One region of the Lentzea flaviverrucosa genome, then DNA from elsewhere that is predicted to be linked to it. Evidence: riboswitches for the same ligand, from Rfam matches in the RefSeq annotation. Region 1 holds a riboswitch; each other region holds the start of a gene.
What was found. Region 1 has a riboswitch for cobalamin ahead of DFR72_RS22055 (putative cobaltochelatase). Riboswitches for the same ligand answer to the same signal wherever they lie in the genome.
Positions count from the first base shown of each region.

Region 2: another riboswitch for cobalamin. It lies ahead of DFR72_RS33445 (CbtB domain-containing protein); the one in region 1 lies ahead of DFR72_RS22055 (putative cobaltochelatase).
Region 3: another riboswitch for cobalamin. It lies ahead of DFR72_RS47200 (ribonucleoside-diphosphate reductase subunit alpha); the one in region 1 lies ahead of DFR72_RS22055 (putative cobaltochelatase).
Region 4: another riboswitch for cobalamin. It lies ahead of cobN (cobaltochelatase subunit CobN); the one in region 1 lies ahead of DFR72_RS22055 (putative cobaltochelatase).

Region 1 is NZ_QQAU01000006.1:480,296-485,161, forward strand. Features, by position in the region: gene DFR72_RS22045 (cobyrinic acid a,c-diamide synthase CobB) at 1-1,112, opposite strand, end outside; gene cobO (cob(I)yrinic acid a,c-diamide adenosyltransferase) at 1,106-1,720, opposite strand; gene DFR72_RS22055 (putative cobaltochelatase) at 1,731-3,635, opposite strand; cobalamin riboswitch at 3,675-3,801, opposite strand; gene DFR72_RS22060 (threonine aldolase family protein) at 4,002-4,866, opposite strand, start outside.
Region 2 is NZ_QQAU01000013.1:214,497-219,362, reverse strand. Features, by position in the region: gene metH (methionine synthase) at 1-1,988, shown strand, start outside; gene DFR72_RS33455 (HAD family hydrolase) at 1,981-2,637, shown strand; gene DFR72_RS33450 (CbtA family protein) at 2,681-3,439, opposite strand; gene DFR72_RS33445 (CbtB domain-containing protein) at 3,461-3,649, opposite strand; cobalamin riboswitch at 3,683-3,857, opposite strand; gene DFR72_RS33440 ((2Fe-2S)-binding protein) at 3,906-4,556, opposite strand; gene DFR72_RS33435 (RNA-guided endonuclease InsQ/TnpB family protein) at 4,640-4,866, shown strand, end outside.
Region 3 is NZ_QQAU01000012.1:129,776-134,641, forward strand. Features, by position in the region: gene DFR72_RS31590 (SDR family NAD(P)-dependent oxidoreductase) at 1-294, opposite strand, end outside; gene DFR72_RS31595 (LysR family transcriptional regulator ArgP) at 327-1,184, opposite strand; gene DFR72_RS31600 (LysE/ArgO family amino acid transporter) at 1,284-1,832, shown strand; cobalamin riboswitch at 2,030-2,241, shown strand; gene DFR72_RS47200 (ribonucleoside-diphosphate reductase subunit alpha) at 2,349-4,866, shown strand, end outside.
Region 4 is NZ_QQAU01000019.1:168,687-173,552, reverse strand. Features, by position in the region: gene DFR72_RS40985 (helix-turn-helix transcriptional regulator) at 1-24, shown strand, start outside; gene cobN (cobaltochelatase subunit CobN) at 1-3,551, opposite strand, end outside; cobalamin riboswitch at 3,587-3,721, opposite strand; gene DFR72_RS40975 (hypothetical protein) at 3,730-4,842, shown strand; gene DFR72_RS40970 (precorrin-8X methylmutase) at 4,839-4,866, shown strand, end outside.

The DNA of each region.
Region 1 (4,866 bases):
GACGCCACCGCGTCGCGATAGCCCAGGGTCAGCTTCGGGGTCATGAACCCCTCGGCGTCGAGCACGCCGCACATCGGGTGCCCGTCGAGCGATCTCGCGAGGTACAGCAACCCTCCGCATTCGGCGTGCACCGGCGCGCCCGATCGAGCGAACCGAGCGACCGCCTCCCGCAACGTCGCGTTGGCCGACAGCGCTTCCGCGTGCTGCTCCGGGAATCCGCCCGGGAGGACGAGTCCCGCCGTGCCCTCCGGGAGGTCCTCGTCGTGCAGCGGGTCGAGCACCGCCACGGCCGCGCCCGCCGCCTTCAGCACCTCGACGTGCTCGGCGTAGCCGAACGTGAAGGCCGCTCCGCCCGCGACCGCGATCACCGGCTCGTCCGCGACGCGTTCGACCTGCGGTTCCCACGCGGAGACCGCCATCGTGGGGACCGACGACGCGAGCCTGCGCACCGCGTCGAGATCGACGTGCTTGGCGACCGCGGCGGCGATCGCGTCCACCGCGGCCACGGCCTCCGGACCGTGCTCCGCCGCCGTCACGAGGCCCAAGTGCCGTGAGGGCAAGGAGAACTGCGGATCGCGCGGCAGTACGCCGAGCACGTCGAGACCGACCTCGTCGCACGCCGACCGCAGCACCTGCTCGTGCCGTTCCGACCCGACCTGGTTGAGGATCACGCCGCCGAGCCGGACCGTCGGGTCGTAGCCGCGGAACCCGTGCAGCAGCGCGGCGAGCGACCGGCTCTGCCCGCGGGCGTCCACGACGAACAGCACCGGTGCGCCGATCAGCTTGGCGACGTGCGCGGTGGAGCCGATGCCCGCGGTGTCGATGCGGCCGTCGAACAGCCCCATCACGCCCTCGACCACGGCGATGTCGCAGCCCTTCGAGCCGTGCGCGAACAGACCCGGGATCCGGTGCTCGCCGACCATGACCGGGTCGAGGTTGCGGCCTGGCCGCCCGGTCGCCAGCGAGTGGTAGCCGGGGTCGATGTAGTCGGGTCCCACCTTGAACGGCGCGACCCGCGACCCGGCCGCGCGCAACGCGGCCATCAGGCCCGTCGCGACGGTGGTCTTGCCGCTGCCGGAGGCCGGGGCGGCGACGACCAGCCTGTTCACCACTCGATCCCCCGTTGCCCCTTCTGCCCGGCGTCCATCGGGTGCTTGACCTTGGTCATCTCCACCACGAGGTCGGCGGCGTCGACCAGCTTCTGCGGCGCGTACCTGCCGGTGATCACGACGTGCTGGTGGCCGGGCCGGTTCGCGAGCGTCTCCACGACCTCGTCGACGTCGATCCAGCCCCAGTGCAGCGGGTAGGTGAACTCGTCGAGCACGTAGAAGCCGTGGCGTTCGGCGTTGATCCTGCGCTGGATCTCGTGCCAGCCCTCGAGCGCGGCCGTGGCGTGGTCGTCCTCGGTGCCCTGCTTGCGGGTCCAGGACCAGCCCTCGCCCATCTTGTGCCACTCGACGGCGCCGCCCTCGCCGGTCTCGTCGTGCAGCCGGCCGAGCGCCTTGAAGGCGGACTCCTCGCCCACCTTCCACTTGGCGGACTTCACGAACTGGAACACGCCGATGTCCCATCCCTGGTTCCAGCCGCGCAACGCCATGCCGAAGGCCGACGTCGACTTCCCCTTCATCTCACCGGTGTGCAGCATCAGCAACGGCCTGTTCCTGCGCTGGCGCGTGGTCAGGCCGTCCTTCGGCACCTCGGTGGGTTGTCCTTGAGGCACTGGGTTCTCCTTATGCGGCCCGGACGACGCCGGCGAGGTGGTCGGCGCTGAGCTGGTCGAGCTTCACGCAAGTGCCTTGAAGCGCTTCAGCGATCTTCTGGGCGAGACCGAGGCGCACGTGGCCCTGTTCGCAGTCGACGACCACGACGGCGGTCTTCTCCAGCAGTGTCGCGGCTTTGAGCGCGTCCTTGGTGGGGTCGCCCCCCAGGCCGGACGACGTCGCGCGGCCGTCCGTCAGCAGCACCACGAGCGGGCGCTTCCGAGGATCGCGCATCCGTTCGATCTCCAGGACGCGGTGGGCCTTGAGCAGGCCGTCCGCGAGCGGAGTCCGGCCTCCGGTGCGCATCTTCTTGAGCCTGGTGGCAGCCGCGTCCACCGAGGTCGTCGGTGGCAACGCGACCTCGGCGGTCTGCCCGCGGAACGTCACCACGCCTACCTTGTCCCTGCGCTGGTAAGCGTCGCGCAGCAACGAGATCACCGCGCCGCTGACGGCCGACATCCGCTTCTGCGCGGCCATCGAGCCGGAAGCGTCGACGACGAACAGGACGAGGTTCGACTCCTTGCCCTCCCTGACCGCCTTGCGCAGGTCGGTGGCGGTGAGCAGCAGTCCGGGCCCACTGCGGCCACGCGCTGCCTGGTGCGGTGCCGCGTTCGTCAGGGTGTCGACCAGATGCAGCCCGTTACCGTCCACTTTGGACGAACGGACGATCCTGCCGGTGCGGGCGCGGGCGCGGGAACGCTTGCCTGGCGCGCCTTCGCCGACTCCGGGGACCTCCAGCAGCCGCGCCTTGAACGCGGGCGCGGGCTCCGGCGCCGGACGGTCCTGAGGCGCGTTCCCGTTGCCCTTGGGGCCTTCCTGCGGCTCGGGCAGCTCGCCGCCGCCGGGGCCGTCGTCGTCCGGGCCCTCCGGCGGCTCCTCCGCGTGTTCGGCCGCCTGGCGCATCGCGTCCTCGAGCTGCTGCTCCTCGATGCCGGGCTCGTCGAACGGGTCGCGGCGGCGCCGGTGCGGCAACGCGAGCCGGACCGCGGTCTCGACGTCCGTCTCCTCGACCTCGGTGGCGCCGCGCCACGCCGCGTGGGCGGTGGCGGCACGGGCGACGACGAGGTCCGCGCGCATGCCGTCGACCTCGAAAGCGGCGCAGACGGCGGCGATCCGGCGCAGCTCACCGTCCGGAAGGGACACCCGCTTCAGGTTGGCGCGCGCGTCGGTGATCTTCTGCTTGAGCTCGGCGTCCTGCCCGGCCCACTTCGCCGCGAACGTGACGGGGTCGGCCTCGTAGGCGAGCCGCCGCCGGATGACCTCGGTGCGCACGGCGACGTCCCGCGCGGCCTTCACCGCCACGGTCAGCCCGAACCGGTCGAGCAGCTGCGGCCGCAGCTCGCCCTCCTCGGGGTTCATCGTGCCGACCAGCAGGAACTGCGACGGGTGCGAGACCGAGACGCCCTCGCGCTCGACGTGCGCGCGGCCCATGGCGGCGGCGTCGAGCAACAGGTCGACCAGGTGGTCGTGCAGCAGGTTGACCTCGTCGACGTAGAGCACGCCGCGGTGCGCCGCGGCCAGCAGGCCGGGCTGGAACGCCCGCACGCCCTCGGTCAGCGCCTTCTCCAGGTCGAGCGACCCGACCAGCCGGTCCTCGGTGGCGCCGACGGGCAGTTCCACGAGCCGGGCGGGACGCCGTTCGACGTCCTCGTGCGGTGCGTCGGGGCAGTCGGTGGTGCCGGGCGCGCAGCCGAAGCGGCAGCCCCGGGACACGTCGAGGTCGGGCAGCAGCGCGGCGAGGGCACGCACGATGGTCGACTTCGCCGTGCCCTTCTCGCCGCGGACGAGAACGCCGCCGATGCCGGGGTGCACGGCGTTCAGCAGCAGGGCAAGGCGGAGGTCTTCATGTCCGACGACAGCCGAAAAGGGGTACATGCTCGGCGAAGTCCTTCCTCGGGTGTCCACGCCCGCGGTAGGTGGTCGAAGAGGGGGACGAGTTCCTGACTCCCGGTTCTCTCGCTACCGGTCACAGTCGCGGGACGGCGCCGGATTCACACCGGCTTCCTCGCACTCCCCTCACAGCCCCGGCATCGTCGCATTTCGCACGGCCAGGTCCAACAGCCAGGTGAGCGACGTCGCCCTAGGCCTGTCCTGTAAGTCCGTTCGATGAGAGTCACGGTCGAGAGTCACGGAGGCGGTGCCGCCGCTATGCCCTCATACCGGGCGTATTCGGGCGTTGCGGCGGTACCGCCTCCGTGGCCCTCGGCCGCGACTGTCGCGGACGAGACTTGCAGGACAGGCCTAGATCAGACTCTGGAACTCCGCCCAGGCCTCCGCGACCTCGTCCGCCGTCCACTCCAGGGCGGGCTCGGCGATGGTGATCTCGTTCTTCGCGAGCGTCCCGTCCCGCCAGAAGTTGCCGAGGAACTGGCCGCTCACCTCGGTCAGCCGCTGCGGGTCGCCGGGCAGGTGCAGCGCGAACTGGTGGGTGTGCGGCTCGGGCAGCCCCATGGCGGACGCCACGACCTTGGCGTGCTCGACGTACGTGCCGAGCTTCGGCAGCACGGTGTCCAGGCCGTGCAACGCGGACAGCGCCGCCGGCCACTGCTGGAACAGCATGCCGCCGTACCGGTGCCGCCACACCCGTGCCTGGTCGACGAAGTCCTGGGTGCCGGCGAGCGCCGCGCCGGAGACGCCTTCGAGGGACTTGTAGAACGACACGTAGACCGAGTCGAACAGGCCCGCGATCTCCGGCAGCGGCTTGCCCAGGCCGAAGGTGCTCTCCCACAGCCGCGCGCCGTCGAGGTGCACGACCGCGTCCCGCTCGCGGGCGGCGTCGACGAGCGAGGTCAGCTCGTCCCAGGTCGGCAGGACGAACCCGGCCTCGCGGTCCGGCACCTCCAGCTGCAGCGTCCCGTACGGCTCCGGGCAGGTCGCGACCTGGGAGTTCGGCACCTTGATCGGGCGCAGGCCGGACAGCACGGTGAGCGCGTCGTCCTCGTGGTTGAGCTGGTGGGCCTGCGGATGCATCGCCACGATCGGGTTGTGCGTGCGGTCCGCCCAGCACTTGAGGGCGATCTGCTGCGCCATGGTCCCGGTCGGCACGAACAGCGCGGCCTCGGTGCCCAGGAGCTGCGCGACCCGCGTCTCCAGCGCGCCCACCGGC
Region 2 (4,866 bases), on a different contig from region 1:
TGCGCCGCGACGCCGTCGAGACGATCGAGGCGATCCGCGAGCTCAAACGCCGCCATCCGGACGTGCAAACGACTTTGGGCCTGTCGAACGTCTCCTTCGGACTCAACCCGGCCGCGCGCCAGGTGCTGAACTCCGTTTTCCTGCACGAATGCGTGCAGGCGGGCCTCGACACCGCGATCGTGCACGCGTCCAAGATCGTGCCGATGGCCCGCATCCCCGACGAGCAGCGCGCGGTGGCCCTCGACCTCGTCTACGACCGCCGCCGCGAGGGCTACGACCCGTTGCAGAAGCTCATGGAGCTGTTCGAGGGCGTCACGACGAAGTCGAACTCCGCCACGCGGGCTCAGGAACTGGCCGCGCTGCCGTTGTTCGAACGCCTGCAGCGCCGGATCGTCGACGGCGAGCGCAACGGCCTGGAAGCCGACCTGGATGCCGCGTTGGACGAGCGCCCGGCGTTGCAGATCATCAACGACACGTTGCTCGCCGGCATGAAGACCGTCGGCGAACTCTTCGGTTCCGGCCAGATGCAGCTGCCGTTCGTGCTGCAGTCCGCGGAGGTCATGAAGACCGCCGTCGCGCACCTCGAACCGCACATGGAACGGTCTGACGACGGCGGCAAGGGCCGGATCGTGCTCGCCACCGTGAAGGGCGACGTCCACGACATCGGCAAGAACCTCGTCGACATCATCCTGTCCAACAACGGCTACGAGGTCGTGAACATCGGCATCAAGCAGCCGATCAACACGATCCTGGAGGCCGCGGAGGAGCACCGCGCGGACGCGATCGGCATGTCCGGCCTGCTGGTCAAGTCGACCGTGATCATGAAGGAGAACCTCGAGGAGATGAACTCCCGAGGCGTCGCCGCGCGGTGGCCGGTGCTGCTGGGCGGGGCGGCGTTGACGCGTGCGTACGTCGAGAACGACCTGACGGAGATGTACTTCGGCGACGTCCGCTACGCCCGTGACGCGTTCGAGGGCCTGCGGCTGATGGACGCGATCATGGCGGCCAAGCGCGGCGAGACCCCGCTGGTGGATTCCGAGGCCCAGGCGAAGGTCCTGGAGCGCAAGGCCCGCCGTGAACGGTCGCTGCGCATCGCGGCGGCCCGCAAAGCCGTTGCGGGTGCAGAGGAAGTCGTGTCCGGCCGCTCGGAAGTGGCGGCCGACAACCCGATCCCGGTGCCGCCGTTCTGGGGCAGCCGGGTCGTGAAGGGCATCCCGGTCGCGGAGTACAGCGCTCTGCTGGACGAGCGCGCGACGTTCATGGGGCAGTGGGGCCTCAAGGGCAGCCGCGGCGGCGGCCCGACCTACGAGGAACTGGTCGAGACCGAAGGGCGTCCACGCCTGCGCTACTGGATGGAACGCCTTGCCACGGAAGGTGTTCTTGCCCACGCCGCGGTCGTCTACGGCTACTTCCCGTGCGTCTCCGACGGTGAGGACGTGGTCATTTTGGAGGAGCCCTCCGCCAGGTCCGCTGAACGCTTCCGGTTCACTTTTCCGCGCCAGAAAAGGGATCGCCGCCTCTGCCTGGCGGACTTCTGGCGTCCTCGCGACGCCGGCGAGGTCGACGTGATCGCGTTCCACCTCGTCACGATGGGCCAGCCGATCGCCGACTTCGCGAACGAGCTGTTCGCCAAGAACGCGTATCGTGAGTACCTGGAAGTCCACGGACTGGGGGTCCAGCTCACCGAGGCGCTGGCCGAGTACTGGCACAAGCGGGTCCGCGAGGAACTCGTCTGGCCGGCAGGCGGCACCGTCGCCGCCGAAGACCCGGCCGACGTCGAGGAGTACTTCAAACTCGGCTACCGCGGCGCGCGTTACTCGTTCGGCTACGGCGCCTGCCCCGAGATGGAAGACCGCGCGCGCATCGTCGAGCTCCTGGAGCCGTCGCGCATCGGGGTCACGCTGTCCGAGGAACTCCAGCTACACCCGGAACAGTCCACCGACGCCTTCGTGGCGCACCACCCGGAGGCGAAGTACTTCAATGTCTGACTTGCAGGCTGTCCTGTGGGACATGGACGGCACGCTGCTGGACTCCGAGAAGCTGTGGGACATCCCGCTCTACGAGTACGCGGAGAAGCTCGGCGGCGTCCTGTCGCTGGAGACCCGTGAGCGCATGGTCGGCAGCAACGTGCCCACCACCATGCGCCTGCTGTTCGCCGACGTCGGCATCGAACCCACCGAGGCCGACATGGCCGACGGCGCCGCGTGGATCTCACGCCGCACCGAAGAGGTCTTCCGCACCGGCCTGCCGTGGCGTCCGGGTGCCCAGGAGGCGCTGCGGTCCGTGCGCGAGTCGGGCGTGCCGATGGCGTTGGTGACGTCGACCGAGCGCTCGCTGACCGAGGTCGCGCTGGACACGATCGGACGGGACCTGTTCGACGTGACCGTGTGCGGCGACGAGGTGGACGGGCTGAACAAGCCGCTGCCCGAGCCGTACCTGAAGGCGGCCCGGCTGCTGGGCGTGGACCCGGTGCGCTGCGTCGCGATCGAGGACTCGCCGACCGGGGTGGCCGCGGCCGTCGCCGCCGGGTGCACCGTGCTGGTCGTGCCGTGCGACGTCGAGGTCGAGGCGGGGGAGCGGCGGATCTTCCGCGACTCGCTCGTGGGCGTGGACGTCGACGTGCTGAAGGCCCTCTAGCCGGTGGTGCGGGGTGGCCGCTGGTCGCGACCACCGCGCACCGTCACGCGACTGCGGCCTTTTCGGAGGCCTTGACCCTCCGCGTGGCCGGATCGATCAGCAGGCCGAACACCACGCCGATGCCGACGTAGAGCGTGGCGAGCTGGGCGAGCGAGCTGAGGCGGAACTGCCACAGCACGTTCACCGGCATGTCCGCGGGGATCGTGTCCGGAGGCGCGGGGAACGCCAGCAGCACCACCGCGGCGGCCGCGGCCACCGCGAGGAGCACGGCCGTCGTCCGCACCGGCTGCGACTGAGCGCGCAGCTGCTCGGCGAGCCAGCTGGCGGCCCACACGATCACCAGACCGGCCACCACCACACCGAGGTAGAGCGCGGTCCGGTAGTTCACCGTCTCCGGGTCGCCCACGGCGGGCGGGTTGGCCGGGTACTTGAGCCACGGCAGCAGCGCCACGGCACCGAACACCGCGGCACCGAACGCGAAGCTGCGGCTGAACGGCGTGCTGCCGGTGAACCAGCGCTTCGACAGCGCGTAGGCCGTGGCGAACACCAGGCCCACCGCGATGCCGACGATCACCACGCCGAGCATGCCGCCCACGATCTGGGTGCCGCGGCTGACGAGCTCTTCCTCGCCACCGTGCGAATGGCCGGCTTCCTCACCGGCGGGTGCCCGGGCCTCCTCGACCGCGAGCGCGGCACGAATCGGGATCTCGGTCACCAGGAGCTGCACCAGCGCGGACGCGACACCGGCGATACCGCCGGCCGCGACTCCGCGCAGCGCGAGGGACTTGTACGTCGTCGTCATCTGCTTGATCAGTGGGTCTGATCAGTGGCAGGGGACGCCGAGGGCGTGGCGGCCGTCGTGGAAGAACTCGTGCAGCAACCCGGAACTCGCGCCGAGCGCGAGGCCGTTCTCCTGCAGGACCAGGTAGGTCACGATCAGGCCGAGCACTGAGACGGCGAAGGCCCATTTGGGCACGCGGACGGCGGACAGGCTTGCAGCGGGGCTCGTCATGACGGGCTCCTCCATACCTCGTGGAAGGTCAACTCTCCTTGCGGCGCCGCAGCCGGTCTCCTGACTCCCGGATCAACGCTGCCCCCGCGTCTTCCCAGTCCCGGAGGGGACCAGTGACGTGCTCGGCGGGGATCGCTTCCCGGTCACAGTGGCGAGGACCGCGCCGGATTCTCACCGGCTTCCCGTCACTGCGGCGCGTGCACCGTAAGTTGATCGGCTCGTCGAGCACAACCGGCCATAAGAGTTGTTGCGTTGCTCACTTCACGAGTGGACAGTCACCACACTTCCCACCTGCGGCGACGCGGTAGTAGAGACAGCAGCTCCTGCGCCGGAAAGTGACCTCGCCGGGAAAACTCAGGAATTCTCCCGCCTGTTCGAACGGCGGCGCGCTCATGAGCCGTTCGCCCCGTTCTTCCGCTTCCTCCTCCGTGAGCATGCGTGCGCGCACAACCATTTTCAGCGCGCCCGCGATGTTCGACATCGCATTGCCCCACAACAATCCGCGCGCCACCGGCGTGACCTGCTGGATCGCTTCCACCACCGGTTCGAGCGCCTCCGCGGCCTGCGGGCCCAGTCGCGGCTGGTCGATGCGGACGCTCAGGCCGTTCGCGGGGTGGTGCTGCCACCACAGGTTCTCCGGGCGCACGTCGATGGGGATGTTCGCGGCGGTAAGCGGGCTGAGCAGCCGTGCCGTGTAGCTGAGGAAGAACAGGCTCGCCGCCACGCGCGGTTCGTCGGCTTTGTACCGGTCGGCGATGGCGTCGATCGTGGTCTTGAGCGCCGGGCCCTCCAGAAGTGCCGTTCCCGGCAGCCAGGAATCGTCGGGCCTGCCCACGTCGAGGGCGAAGAACGGGTTGATCCCGCGCACGCGGCGCAGCGCTTCGAGTACCTCGGCGAACTCAGACACGAAGTTCACGCTACCGAGTGGAATCACTTCGCCAGGCACAGAAGCCCCGATCAGGAGGCGGACTGGTCGGCTAGCTTGAGATCGTGAGGACGGCCTACCGCTGCCGGGCCTATCCGGACCCAGACCAGATCGCGATGCTGAACCGTACTTTCGGGTGCGTGCGACTGGTGTGGAACAAGACTCTTGCCGAGCGGTCGCACCGCTACCGCACCGAGGGCAAGACCACCTCGTACCGGGAGACCGACGCCGCCCTCACTGCCTGGAAGCGCACCGACGACCTGGCCTTCTTGTCCGAAGTGTCCTGTGTGCC
Region 3 (4,866 bases), on a different contig from region 1:
GTCGTCGACGCTCATCTCGACCATCGGCGTGCCCTGCACGTCGTTGTCGGTCGTGACGTTGACGGAGATGTCGATCCGCTCGAACGCGGCGGCGTGCCGGTCCACCGCCTGCTCGTCCAGCGCGTCGACCACGGCGTACTCGGCGCCCAGTTCGGTGGCCTTCGCCTTGAGCGTCGCCTCCGTGCGGCCGGCCAGGTGCACACTGGCCCCCGCCTCGGTGAACGCGGCGGCGATCGCGCCGCCCACGTTGCCCGCACCGCCGTAGATGACTGCGGTCTTCCCGTTGAGGTTCATCGGCTCGCCGGTCATGGCGTCGAGGCTAACGCCTACCGCAGCGCCACGCCCGCCTCGGCCGCCACCGCCTCGGCCACCGCGGTCAGCGCCGGCGAGTCGAGCTTCCACTGCTGCCAGTACAGCGGCACCGAGATGGTGCGACCCGGCACGAGGTCGACGAGACCGTCCTGGAGTTGTTGCGGCGGCACCATTCCCCAGCCGAGCCCGGCCACGATCGCCCGCACGTACACCTCGGACGACGGCACGTAGTGGCGGTGATCCGAGGCGCCGCGCCCGCGGGTCAGCGTGCGCACGAAGCGGTCCTGCAGGTCGTCGTTGCGGTCGAACACGACCACCGGCGCGTCCGGGAGCCACGACTTCGGCAGGCCGTCCCGGTAGCGCTCCACAAAGGACGACGAGGCCATTGCCGCATAACGGATCTCGCCCAGCTTGGTCACCGAGCAGCCCGCCACCGGCTCGCGCGAGGACGTCACCGCCGCCATCACCAGCCCCTGCCGCAGCAACGCCGTCGTGTGGTCCTGGTCCTCGCGGTGCAGGTCGAAGGAGATCCGCAGGTCAGGTGACACCCGTTGCAGGGCGGGCAGGAACCACGTGGCGAGCGAGTCGGCGTTCACCGCGATCGGCACCCGCACCACCGCGTCCTCGCCCAGTGCCGCGTCGAGGTCCTGGTCCAGGGCCAGCAGTTGCCGACCGTAACGGACGATCACCTCGCCCGACGGCGTCAGGCGGACCGGGCGCGCCCGCACCAGCAGCACGCGGCCAGTCCGTTGCTCCAGGGCCTTGATGCGTTGCGAGACAGCGGAAGGAGTGACGTGCAGCGCGGTGGCGGCCGCGTCGAACGTGCCCGCGTCGACGACCGCGAGCAGCGTGCGCACCAGGTCGAGATCCATCACAGCGACTAATGCTACTTAAGAATCTTTAGCTGGCCTCATCAAGACCGCGTAAATACCGTGGAACTCGTGACTGACCTGCTGCTCGGCTTCGGCACCATGATGACCCTGATCGTCGCGATCGGCGCGCAGAACGCTTTCGTGCTGCGCCAAGGACTTCGCCGGCAGGCGGTCGTGGAGGTCGTCGCCGTGTGCGCGCTTTCGGACGCGATCCTGGTCGCGGTGGGCGTCGCCGGGTTCGGCGTGATCGTGAAGAAGTTCCCGCAGGCCATCACTGTCGCCGCCGTCGTGGGCGGGATCTTCCTGCTGGGATACGGGTTTCTGGCGGCGCGCAGGGCGTTCAGGCCGTCGGCGCTCAACGCGGGAACGGAGACGAGCAGCCGGCCCGTGCTGACGGCGCTCGCGCTGACGTGGCTCAACCCGCACGTGTACCTCGACACGCTGGTGCTGCTCGGCTCGATCGCGGCCGGCCGCTGGCTGTTCGGGGTCGGAGCGGTGACGGCGAGCATCACCTGGTTCGTCGCGCTCGGGTTCGGCGCGCGGCTGCTCAGCCCGTTGTTCGCGAAGCCCCGCGCGTGGCGGGTGCTGGACGGCCTGATCGCCGCCGTGATGATCACTCTCGGGGTGACCCTGATCGCCGGGTCGTGATCATCACCAGCACCGCCGCGACGGCCAGGACACCGCTCGCCACGGGCGCCGCCGTCCCTGCGAAAAGGGACGCCGAGGCGAGCCCCGCGCTGACCAGAGCACCGATGACGACCCGAGGCCGAAGATCATCCACGTTCTCGACCCTAACCCACGACACGCGCATGTTGGGTGGTGATCAAGACCCCACCACCACATGTAGTATCTGCCGCGCTAGTGGTTCACCGACCCGACTCAACCGGGCCGGTGAGGCAAGAGGGAACCCGGTGAAAGTCCGGGACTGCCCCGCAGCGGTGAGTGGGAACGAAAGCCGTCAACGAAGCACTGGGTCGCGAGACCTGGGAAGCGACGGCCGGTAGGCGCCAGAGGTACGCCCACGAGTCCGAAGACCTGCCATTGGTGTGCGCGCAAGCCTGCGCGCACGACACGGTGCCCCGAGGGAGGGCGGCTGTGTGCACCAGTGGTGTCGACCGCTGGTGCGCGCACGCGTTTCCTCGGGCCGATCTCGGAGGAGAGAGCGTGCCCGACCGCCTTTCAGTGGTCATCGACGAAGCCTGCGCCGACCTGCCCCACGCGTCGGCCGAGGCGGTTCTGGCCGAGACCAAGCGGACCCTCTACGACGGCATCACCGACGCCGAGCTCGCACTCGCGCCGATCATGGCCGCCCGCACGATGGTCGAGCACGACCCGGACTACTCCTACGTCAGCGCCCGCCTGCTGCTGGACAAGCTCCGCACCGAGGCCTGCGGAATCCCCCTGTCGCACGCCGAGATGACCGAGCGCTACCCGGAGTACTTCGCGCAGTTCGTCCGCCACGGCATCGAGCTGGGCCAGCTCGACCCGCGTCTGGCCGACTTCGACCTGACCAGGCTCGGTGCGGCGCTCGACGCCTCCCGCGACCTGAACTTCCAGTTCCTGGGCATGCAGACGCTCTACGACCGCTACTTCCTGCACCACGACGACCGCCGCTACGAACTGCCGCAGGCGTTCTTCATGCGCGTCGCGATGGGCCTCGCCCTCGAGGAGGACGACCGGAACGCCCGCGCGATCGAGTTCTACGAGCTGCTGTCGAGCTTCGACTTCATGTGCTCGACGCCGACCCTGTTCAACTCCGGCACCACACGCCCGCAGCTCTCGTCGTGCTTCCTCACCACCGTGGACGACGACCTCGCCGCCATCTTCCACGGCATCAGCAACAACGCGCTGCTCTCCAAGTTCGCCGGCGGTCTCGGCAACGACTGGACCCCGGTGCGCGGCATCGGCGCGCACATCAAGGGCACCAACGGCAAGTCGCAGGGCGTCGTGCCGTTCCTCAAGGTCGCGAACGACACCGCGGTAGCCGTGAATCAGTGCTTCGCACCGGAGACCGGCGTCTACACCGCCGACGGAGCCAAGGCGATCAAGGACATCCGGATCGGCGACCTGGTGCTCGGTGTGAGCGGCAACTACCGCGAGGTCACTGATGTGATGCTCTACGACCAAGCCGACCCGATGGTCGAGGTGAAGGTCAAGCACTCCGTGGAGACGCTGAAAGTCACGACGGGGCACCCGTTCTACGCCATCAAGGGTGTTCCGATGGAACAAGCGAACAGCCGCACCCTCAAGTGGCTGACCGACGACAAGGTCAGGCCGGAGTGGATCGAGGCCGGCAACCTGGAGAAAGGCGACTACGTTGCCCAGGTTGTTCCGAAGGAGATCGTCCCGGTCCACGATCTGACTGACGACGACGCGCGGCTGTACGGGATCCTCTTGGGTGACGGGCATCTGTCGAAGGATGGCTACCAGTGGGGTGTGTCGGGTAACCCCGAGTTGGACGTCCATCTCGATTTCGTACAGCACTACCTCTCCGAACGCGGGATCCACTACTGGGAGAACGGCCGGGAAGAAAGCACGTACCGCCAGATCTGTTGGGCGTCCGGCCGAGGGGTCCGACGCGACTCCACAACCGGCCGCATCCTCGGAGCGGGCGAACCCACCTTGCCGTTCACCTACGGCGATCTGTACGACGAGCACCGTCACAAGCGCATCGCCCGCCGGTTCTCGCACCTCCCGCACGCGCAGACGCGGAACCTGCTCCAAGGACTCCTGGAAACAGACGGCGGGGTCTCCCGCGGCGTCGAGGTCTACTTCACCACGACGTCCCCCGCGCTGGCGGCAGGCATCCGGTACCAGTTGTTGCGCCTGGGCGTGCCGTCCGCAGGGCAGCATCGCGAACGCGAGCAGAACCACACTGGCACTCGCTCCAACGGAACTCAGATCAGCTTCTCCGGCGTGACCAAGACTTTCGACATCCGGGTTCCCGCTGTCCCAGGCATCGCCGAGCTCGTCGGCTGCCGCCCGATCACCAAGCGCAACTGGATCGAGCACGCCGGCATGGTGTTCTCGCGCGTCCGGGACGTGAGGGAGACCGAAGTCGTGCCGACGGTGTTCGACCTCAAGGTCGAGACCGACGAGTCCTACATGACCACGGCCGGTCTCGCTCACAACGGCGGGAAGCGGAAGGGCGCTGTCTGCGCCTACCTGGAGACCTGGCACATCGACGTCGAGGAGTTCCTCGACCTGCGCAAGAACACCGGCGACGAACGCCGCCGCACGCACGACATGAACACCGCGAACTGGGTGCCGGACGAGTTCATCCGCCGCGTGCGCGCGAACGGCCAGTGGACGCTCTTCTCCCCCGACGAGGTGCCGGACCTGCACGACGCGTTCGGCAGCGAGTTCGCCGAGAAGTACCGCGCGTACGAGGAGATGGCCGACAACGGCGAGATCAAGGTCTTCCGCCGGCTTCCCGCCGTCGACCTGTGGCGGCGCATGCTGACCATGCTGTTCGAGACCGGCCACCCGTGGATCACGTTCAAGGACCCGTGCAACCTGCGTTCGCCGCAGCAGCACAGCGGTGTCGTGCACTCGTCCAACCTGTGCACCGAGATCACCCTGAACACCGCCGTCGACGAGGTCGCGGTCTGCAACCTCGGCAGTGTCAACCTCGCGCGGCACGTGACAGAGGACGGCATCGACCACGCGCGGCTCGAGAAGA
Region 4 (4,866 bases), on a different contig from region 1:
AGGTCGCCCTCGGTCTCCAGGTAGGCCGCCCGCAGTGCGTCCAAAGTGGACTCCTCCGGGTGCTCCCACATCTTGCGCTCGGCCGCCTCCAGCAGGCGCTCGGCGATGCCGTGCAACGCCCACGGGTTCGATGTCTGCAGGAACTTCCGGGTCTCCGGGTCGAGCACGTAGCTCTCGGTCAGCTTCTCGTACATCCAGTCCGCGACGACGCCGGTCGTGGCGTCGTAGCCGAACAGGTACTCGACCGTCGCCTGCAGCTCGAACGCGCCCTTGTACCCGTGGTTGCGCATCGCACCGATCCAGCGCGGGTTCACCACGCGGGCCCGGAAGATCCGTGAAGTTTCCTCGGTCAGCGTGCGCGTGCGGACGGCCTCGGGGCGCGTGCTGTCACCGACGTACGCGGCGGGTGCCTTGCCCGTCAACGCCTTCACCATCGTGACCATGCCGCCGTGGTACTGGAAGTAGTCGTCCGAGTCGGCGATGTCGTGCTCGCGGGTGTCGATGTTCTTGGCCGCCACCGCGATCCGCCGGTACGCCGACTCCATGTCCGCCCGCGCCGCCACACCGTCGACCCCGCGGCCGTACGCGTAGCCGCCCCACACCGCGTAGACCTCGGCGATGTCGGACGAGTCGCGCCAGTTGCGGCTGTCGATCAACGGCAGCACGCCCGCGCCGTACGCACCCGGCTTGGAACCGAAGACGCGCAACGTGGCCCGGCGCTGGTCGCCGTGCTCCTCCAGGTCCTTGAGCATGTGCGCCCGCACGAAGTTGTGCTCCGCGGGCTCGTCCAGCGCGGCCACCAGCTGCACGGCATCGTCCAACATGGACACGACGTGCGGGAAGGCGTCGCGGAAGAAGCCGGAGATCCGGACCGTGACGTCGATGCGCGGCCGGTCCAGCTCCTGCAACGGGATCACTTCGAGACCGGTGACGCGGCGCGACTGGTCGTCCCACACCGGCCGGACGCCGAGCAGCGAGAACACCTCGGCGATGTCGTCGCCGGCGGTGCGCATCGCGGACGTGCCCCAGACCGACAGGCCCACCGACGGCGGCCACTCACCGTCGTTCTCGGTGCGGTAGCGCTCCAGCAGCGAGTCGGCCATCGCCTGGCCGGTCTCCCACGCCAGGCGCGACGGGATGGCCTTCGGGTCGACCGAGTAGAAGTTGCGGCCGGTCGGCAGCACGTTCACCAGGCCGCGCAACGGAGAACCGGACGGGCCGGCCGGGATGTAGCCGCCGTCCAGCGCGTGCAGGACGTTCGTCATCTCGTCCGTGGTGCGCGCGAGCCGGGGCACGACCTCGTCCGCCGCGAACTCCAGGATCCTCCGCACGTCCTCGGACTCGTGCAGACCCGCTGCGGCGGAACGGTCCCAGCCCGCGTCCTCCATCGCCTGGACGAGCACGCGAGCCTGCTCCTCCACCACGTCGACGTCTTCACGGCCCGTGGTCGTGAGCCCGAGGGCCTCGCGCAGGCCGGGCAGCGCGGCGACCTGACCGCCCCACATCTGCCGCGCCTGCAACATCGCCAGCACGAGGTTGACGCGGACGGAGCCCGTGGGAGCCTCACCGAGGATGTGCAGGCCGTCGCGGATCTGGACGTCCTTGACCTCGCACAGCCAGCCGTCGACGTGCAGGATGAACTCGTCGAACTCCGCGTCGTGGGGCCGGTCGTCGAGTCCCAGGTCGTGGTCGAGCTTCGCGGCCTTGATCAGCGTCCAGATCTGCGCGCGGATCGCCGGCACCTTGGCCGGGTCCATCGCGGAGATGTTCCCGTACTCGTCGAGCAGCTGCTCCAGGCGCGCGATGTCGCCGTAGCTGTCGGCGCGGGCCATCGGCGGCACGAGGTGGTCGACCAGCGTGGCGTGCGCACGCCGCTTCGCCTGCGTGCCCTCGCCGGGGTCGTTGACGAGGAACGGGTAGATCAGCGGCAGGTCGCCGAGCGCCGCGTCCGTGCCGCAGGACGCCGACATGCCGACCGTCTTGCCCGGCAACCACTCCAGGTTGCCGTGCTTGCCGACGTGCACGACGGCGTCGGCGCCGAAGTTCGACTCGATCCACCGGTACGCCGCGAGGTAGTGGTGCGACGGCGGCAGATCGGGGTCGTGGTAGATCGCGATCGGGTTCTCGCCGAACCCGCGCGGCGGCTGGACGATCACCGCGACGTTGCCGGACCGCAGCGCGGCCAGCACGATCTCGCCGTCCTTCGACTTCGAGAAGTCGACGAACAACGAGCCCGGCGCCTCACCCCAGTGCTCGCGCATCGACTCGCGGAACTCGTCGGGCAGCGTCTCGTGGAACTCGCGGTAGTCGGCCGCCGCGATGCGGATCGGGTTGCTCTCGAACTGCTCCTGCGTCAGCCAGTCGGCGTCCTGGCCACCGGCGGCGATCAGCGCGTGGATCAGCTTGTCGCCGTCGAGCTCCTGGACGCCCGGCAGCTCGTCGCCGATGTCGTAACCGTGCTCCTGCATGGCCTTCAGCAGCCGGACGGTCGACGCGGGCGTGTCGAGCCCGACCGCGTTGCCGATGCGGGAGTGCTTCGTCGGGTACGCCGACAGCATCACGACGACCTTGCGTTCCGCGACCGGGATGTGGCGCAGACGGCCGTGCCGGACCGCGATGCCCGCGACGCGCAGCGCCCGTTCCGGGTCGGCGACGTAGACCGTGAGGCCGTCGGCGTCGATCTCCTTGAAGGAGAACGGAACCGTGATGATCCGGCCGTCGAACTCGGGGATCGCGACCTGGGTCGCGGTGTCCAAAGGAGACAGTCCGTCGTCGTTGGAGTCCCAGGACTCGCGGCTCGACGTGAGGCACAGGCCCTGCAGGATCGGCACGTCGAGCGCGGCCAGCGCGCCGACGTCCCACGCTTCGTCGTCGCCACCGGCGGACGCCTTGGCGGGGTTCGTGCCACCGGCCGCGAGCACCGTCACGACCAGCGCGTCGGCCTCGCGCAGCGTGTCGAGCAGCTCGGGTTCGGCGGTGCGCAGCGAGGAGCAGTACACCGGCAGCGGCCTGCCGCCCTTGGCCTCGATCGCGTCGCACAGGGCGTGCACGAAGGCCGTGTTCCCGGCGACGTGGTGCGCGCGGTAGTAGAGCACCGCGACCGTCGGGCCCTCCTCCGGCCGGGTCTCCCGTTCCAGCACACCCCACGAGGGAGTGGCGGCGGGTGCCTCGAAGCCGTGGCCGGTCAGCAGCACGGTGTCGGACAGGAACTTGTGCAGCTCGGTGAGGTTCGCCGGGCCGCCGTGCGCGAGGTAGAGGTGCGCCTCCGCGCAGACGCCACCGGGCACCGTGGAGAGCTCCATCAGCGCCGCGTCGGGCTGCTGCTCACCGCCGAGCACCACCACGGGCAGGCCCCCGGCCAGCAGCCAGTCGAGGCCCTCCTCCCACATCCGGCGGCCGCCGAGGATGCGCACGAGGACGAGGTCGGCGCCGTCCACCAGTGCGGGCAGGTCGTCGACGGTGAGCCGGGCGGGGTTGCCGAGCCGGTAGTCGGCACCGCTCGCACGCGCCGACAGCAGGTCGGTGTCGGAAGTCGACAGCAGCAGGATCACGCAGGCTCCATCCCTCGTGGGGTCCTCGCCCCAAAGTGCGGGTGACTGGCGAAGCGGAGTTCCTGACTCCCAGCGGTGTTCGCTGGTCACAGTGGCGGGACCGCGCCGGATTCACACCGGCTTCCTCCTGCGCTTCGTCGTTCGGGCTCACCCTAACCGGCGGGTTACAGTCCGACCTATGCGTAGTCACCCGGACGCCTGCCCCGGCGCCGTCGAGCTGCACGCCGCGGCCGACGGCGGGCTGGCGCGCATCCGGGTGCCCGGCGGCACTCTTTCCGCTGCTCAGTGGGACGTGGTCCGGCTCGCCGCCGCCGAACTGGGCAACGGCTCGATCGAGCTGACCTCGCGCGCGAACCTCCAGATCAGAGGGCTCGCGGACGGCGTGGAGCTGGGTGAGCGGTTGCGTGCGGCGGGCCTGCTGCCCTCCTGGTCGCACGAGCGCATCCGCAACATCATCGCGGCGCCCCTGGACGACAACCAGGACCTGGTCGACGCGCTGGACACAGCCCTGTGCGCGGACCCCGAGCTGGCCTCGCTACCAGGGCGTTTCCTGGTCACGGTCGGCGCTTCGGTGAGCGGGCTGGGCGGCGACCTCGGCCTCGTCGGCGATGTGCTCCTGCTCTCCGGTACCGATACAGGAGTCCGCGTGTCCGACCCGGTGGACGCCGTGGTGACCGCCGCCCGCCTGTTCCAGTCGATGCGCGGACCCGCCTGGCGCCTGTCCGAAGTGGACGGCGGTGTGCGAAAGATCACCGCGCACTTCGGCGTCTCGTCCGGTGCCGCGTTCACCCCCGTTGTGACGCCTGTCGCACCTTCACCTTTGACGCCAGGTGTTCCGCTGGGCCGGTTGGACGCCTCCCAGCTCCCCGGCGTCGCGCTCCGCCTGACGCCGTGGCGCGGTCTGGTCGTGCCCGCCGGCACCGACGTCACCGGCCTGATCACCGACCCCGCCTCCCCCTGGCACGGCGTCAGCGCCTGCACCGGCCGTCCCGGCTGCGCGAAGTCGCTCTCCGACGTGCGGGCCGATGTGCGCGCTTGGGTCGATGGTCATGCTTGGGTCGATGCGCCCGCACAGGCCCATGCGCCCGCACGGAACGATTCGCCCGCACGGACCGATGCGCCGCACCACACACACGCGCCAGGCCGGGTACCCCCAATTTCAATTCTAGGGAGCAGGTCCGACAGGCCCGGCGCGGTGCACTGGTCGGGCTGTGCCCGCCGGTGCGGTCGTCCCGCCGGCGATGTGATCGAGTTCGTCGCGACCGGCGACGGCTACGAGGAGATCAGGTGACGCAGTACATCCGGGACGGCGCGG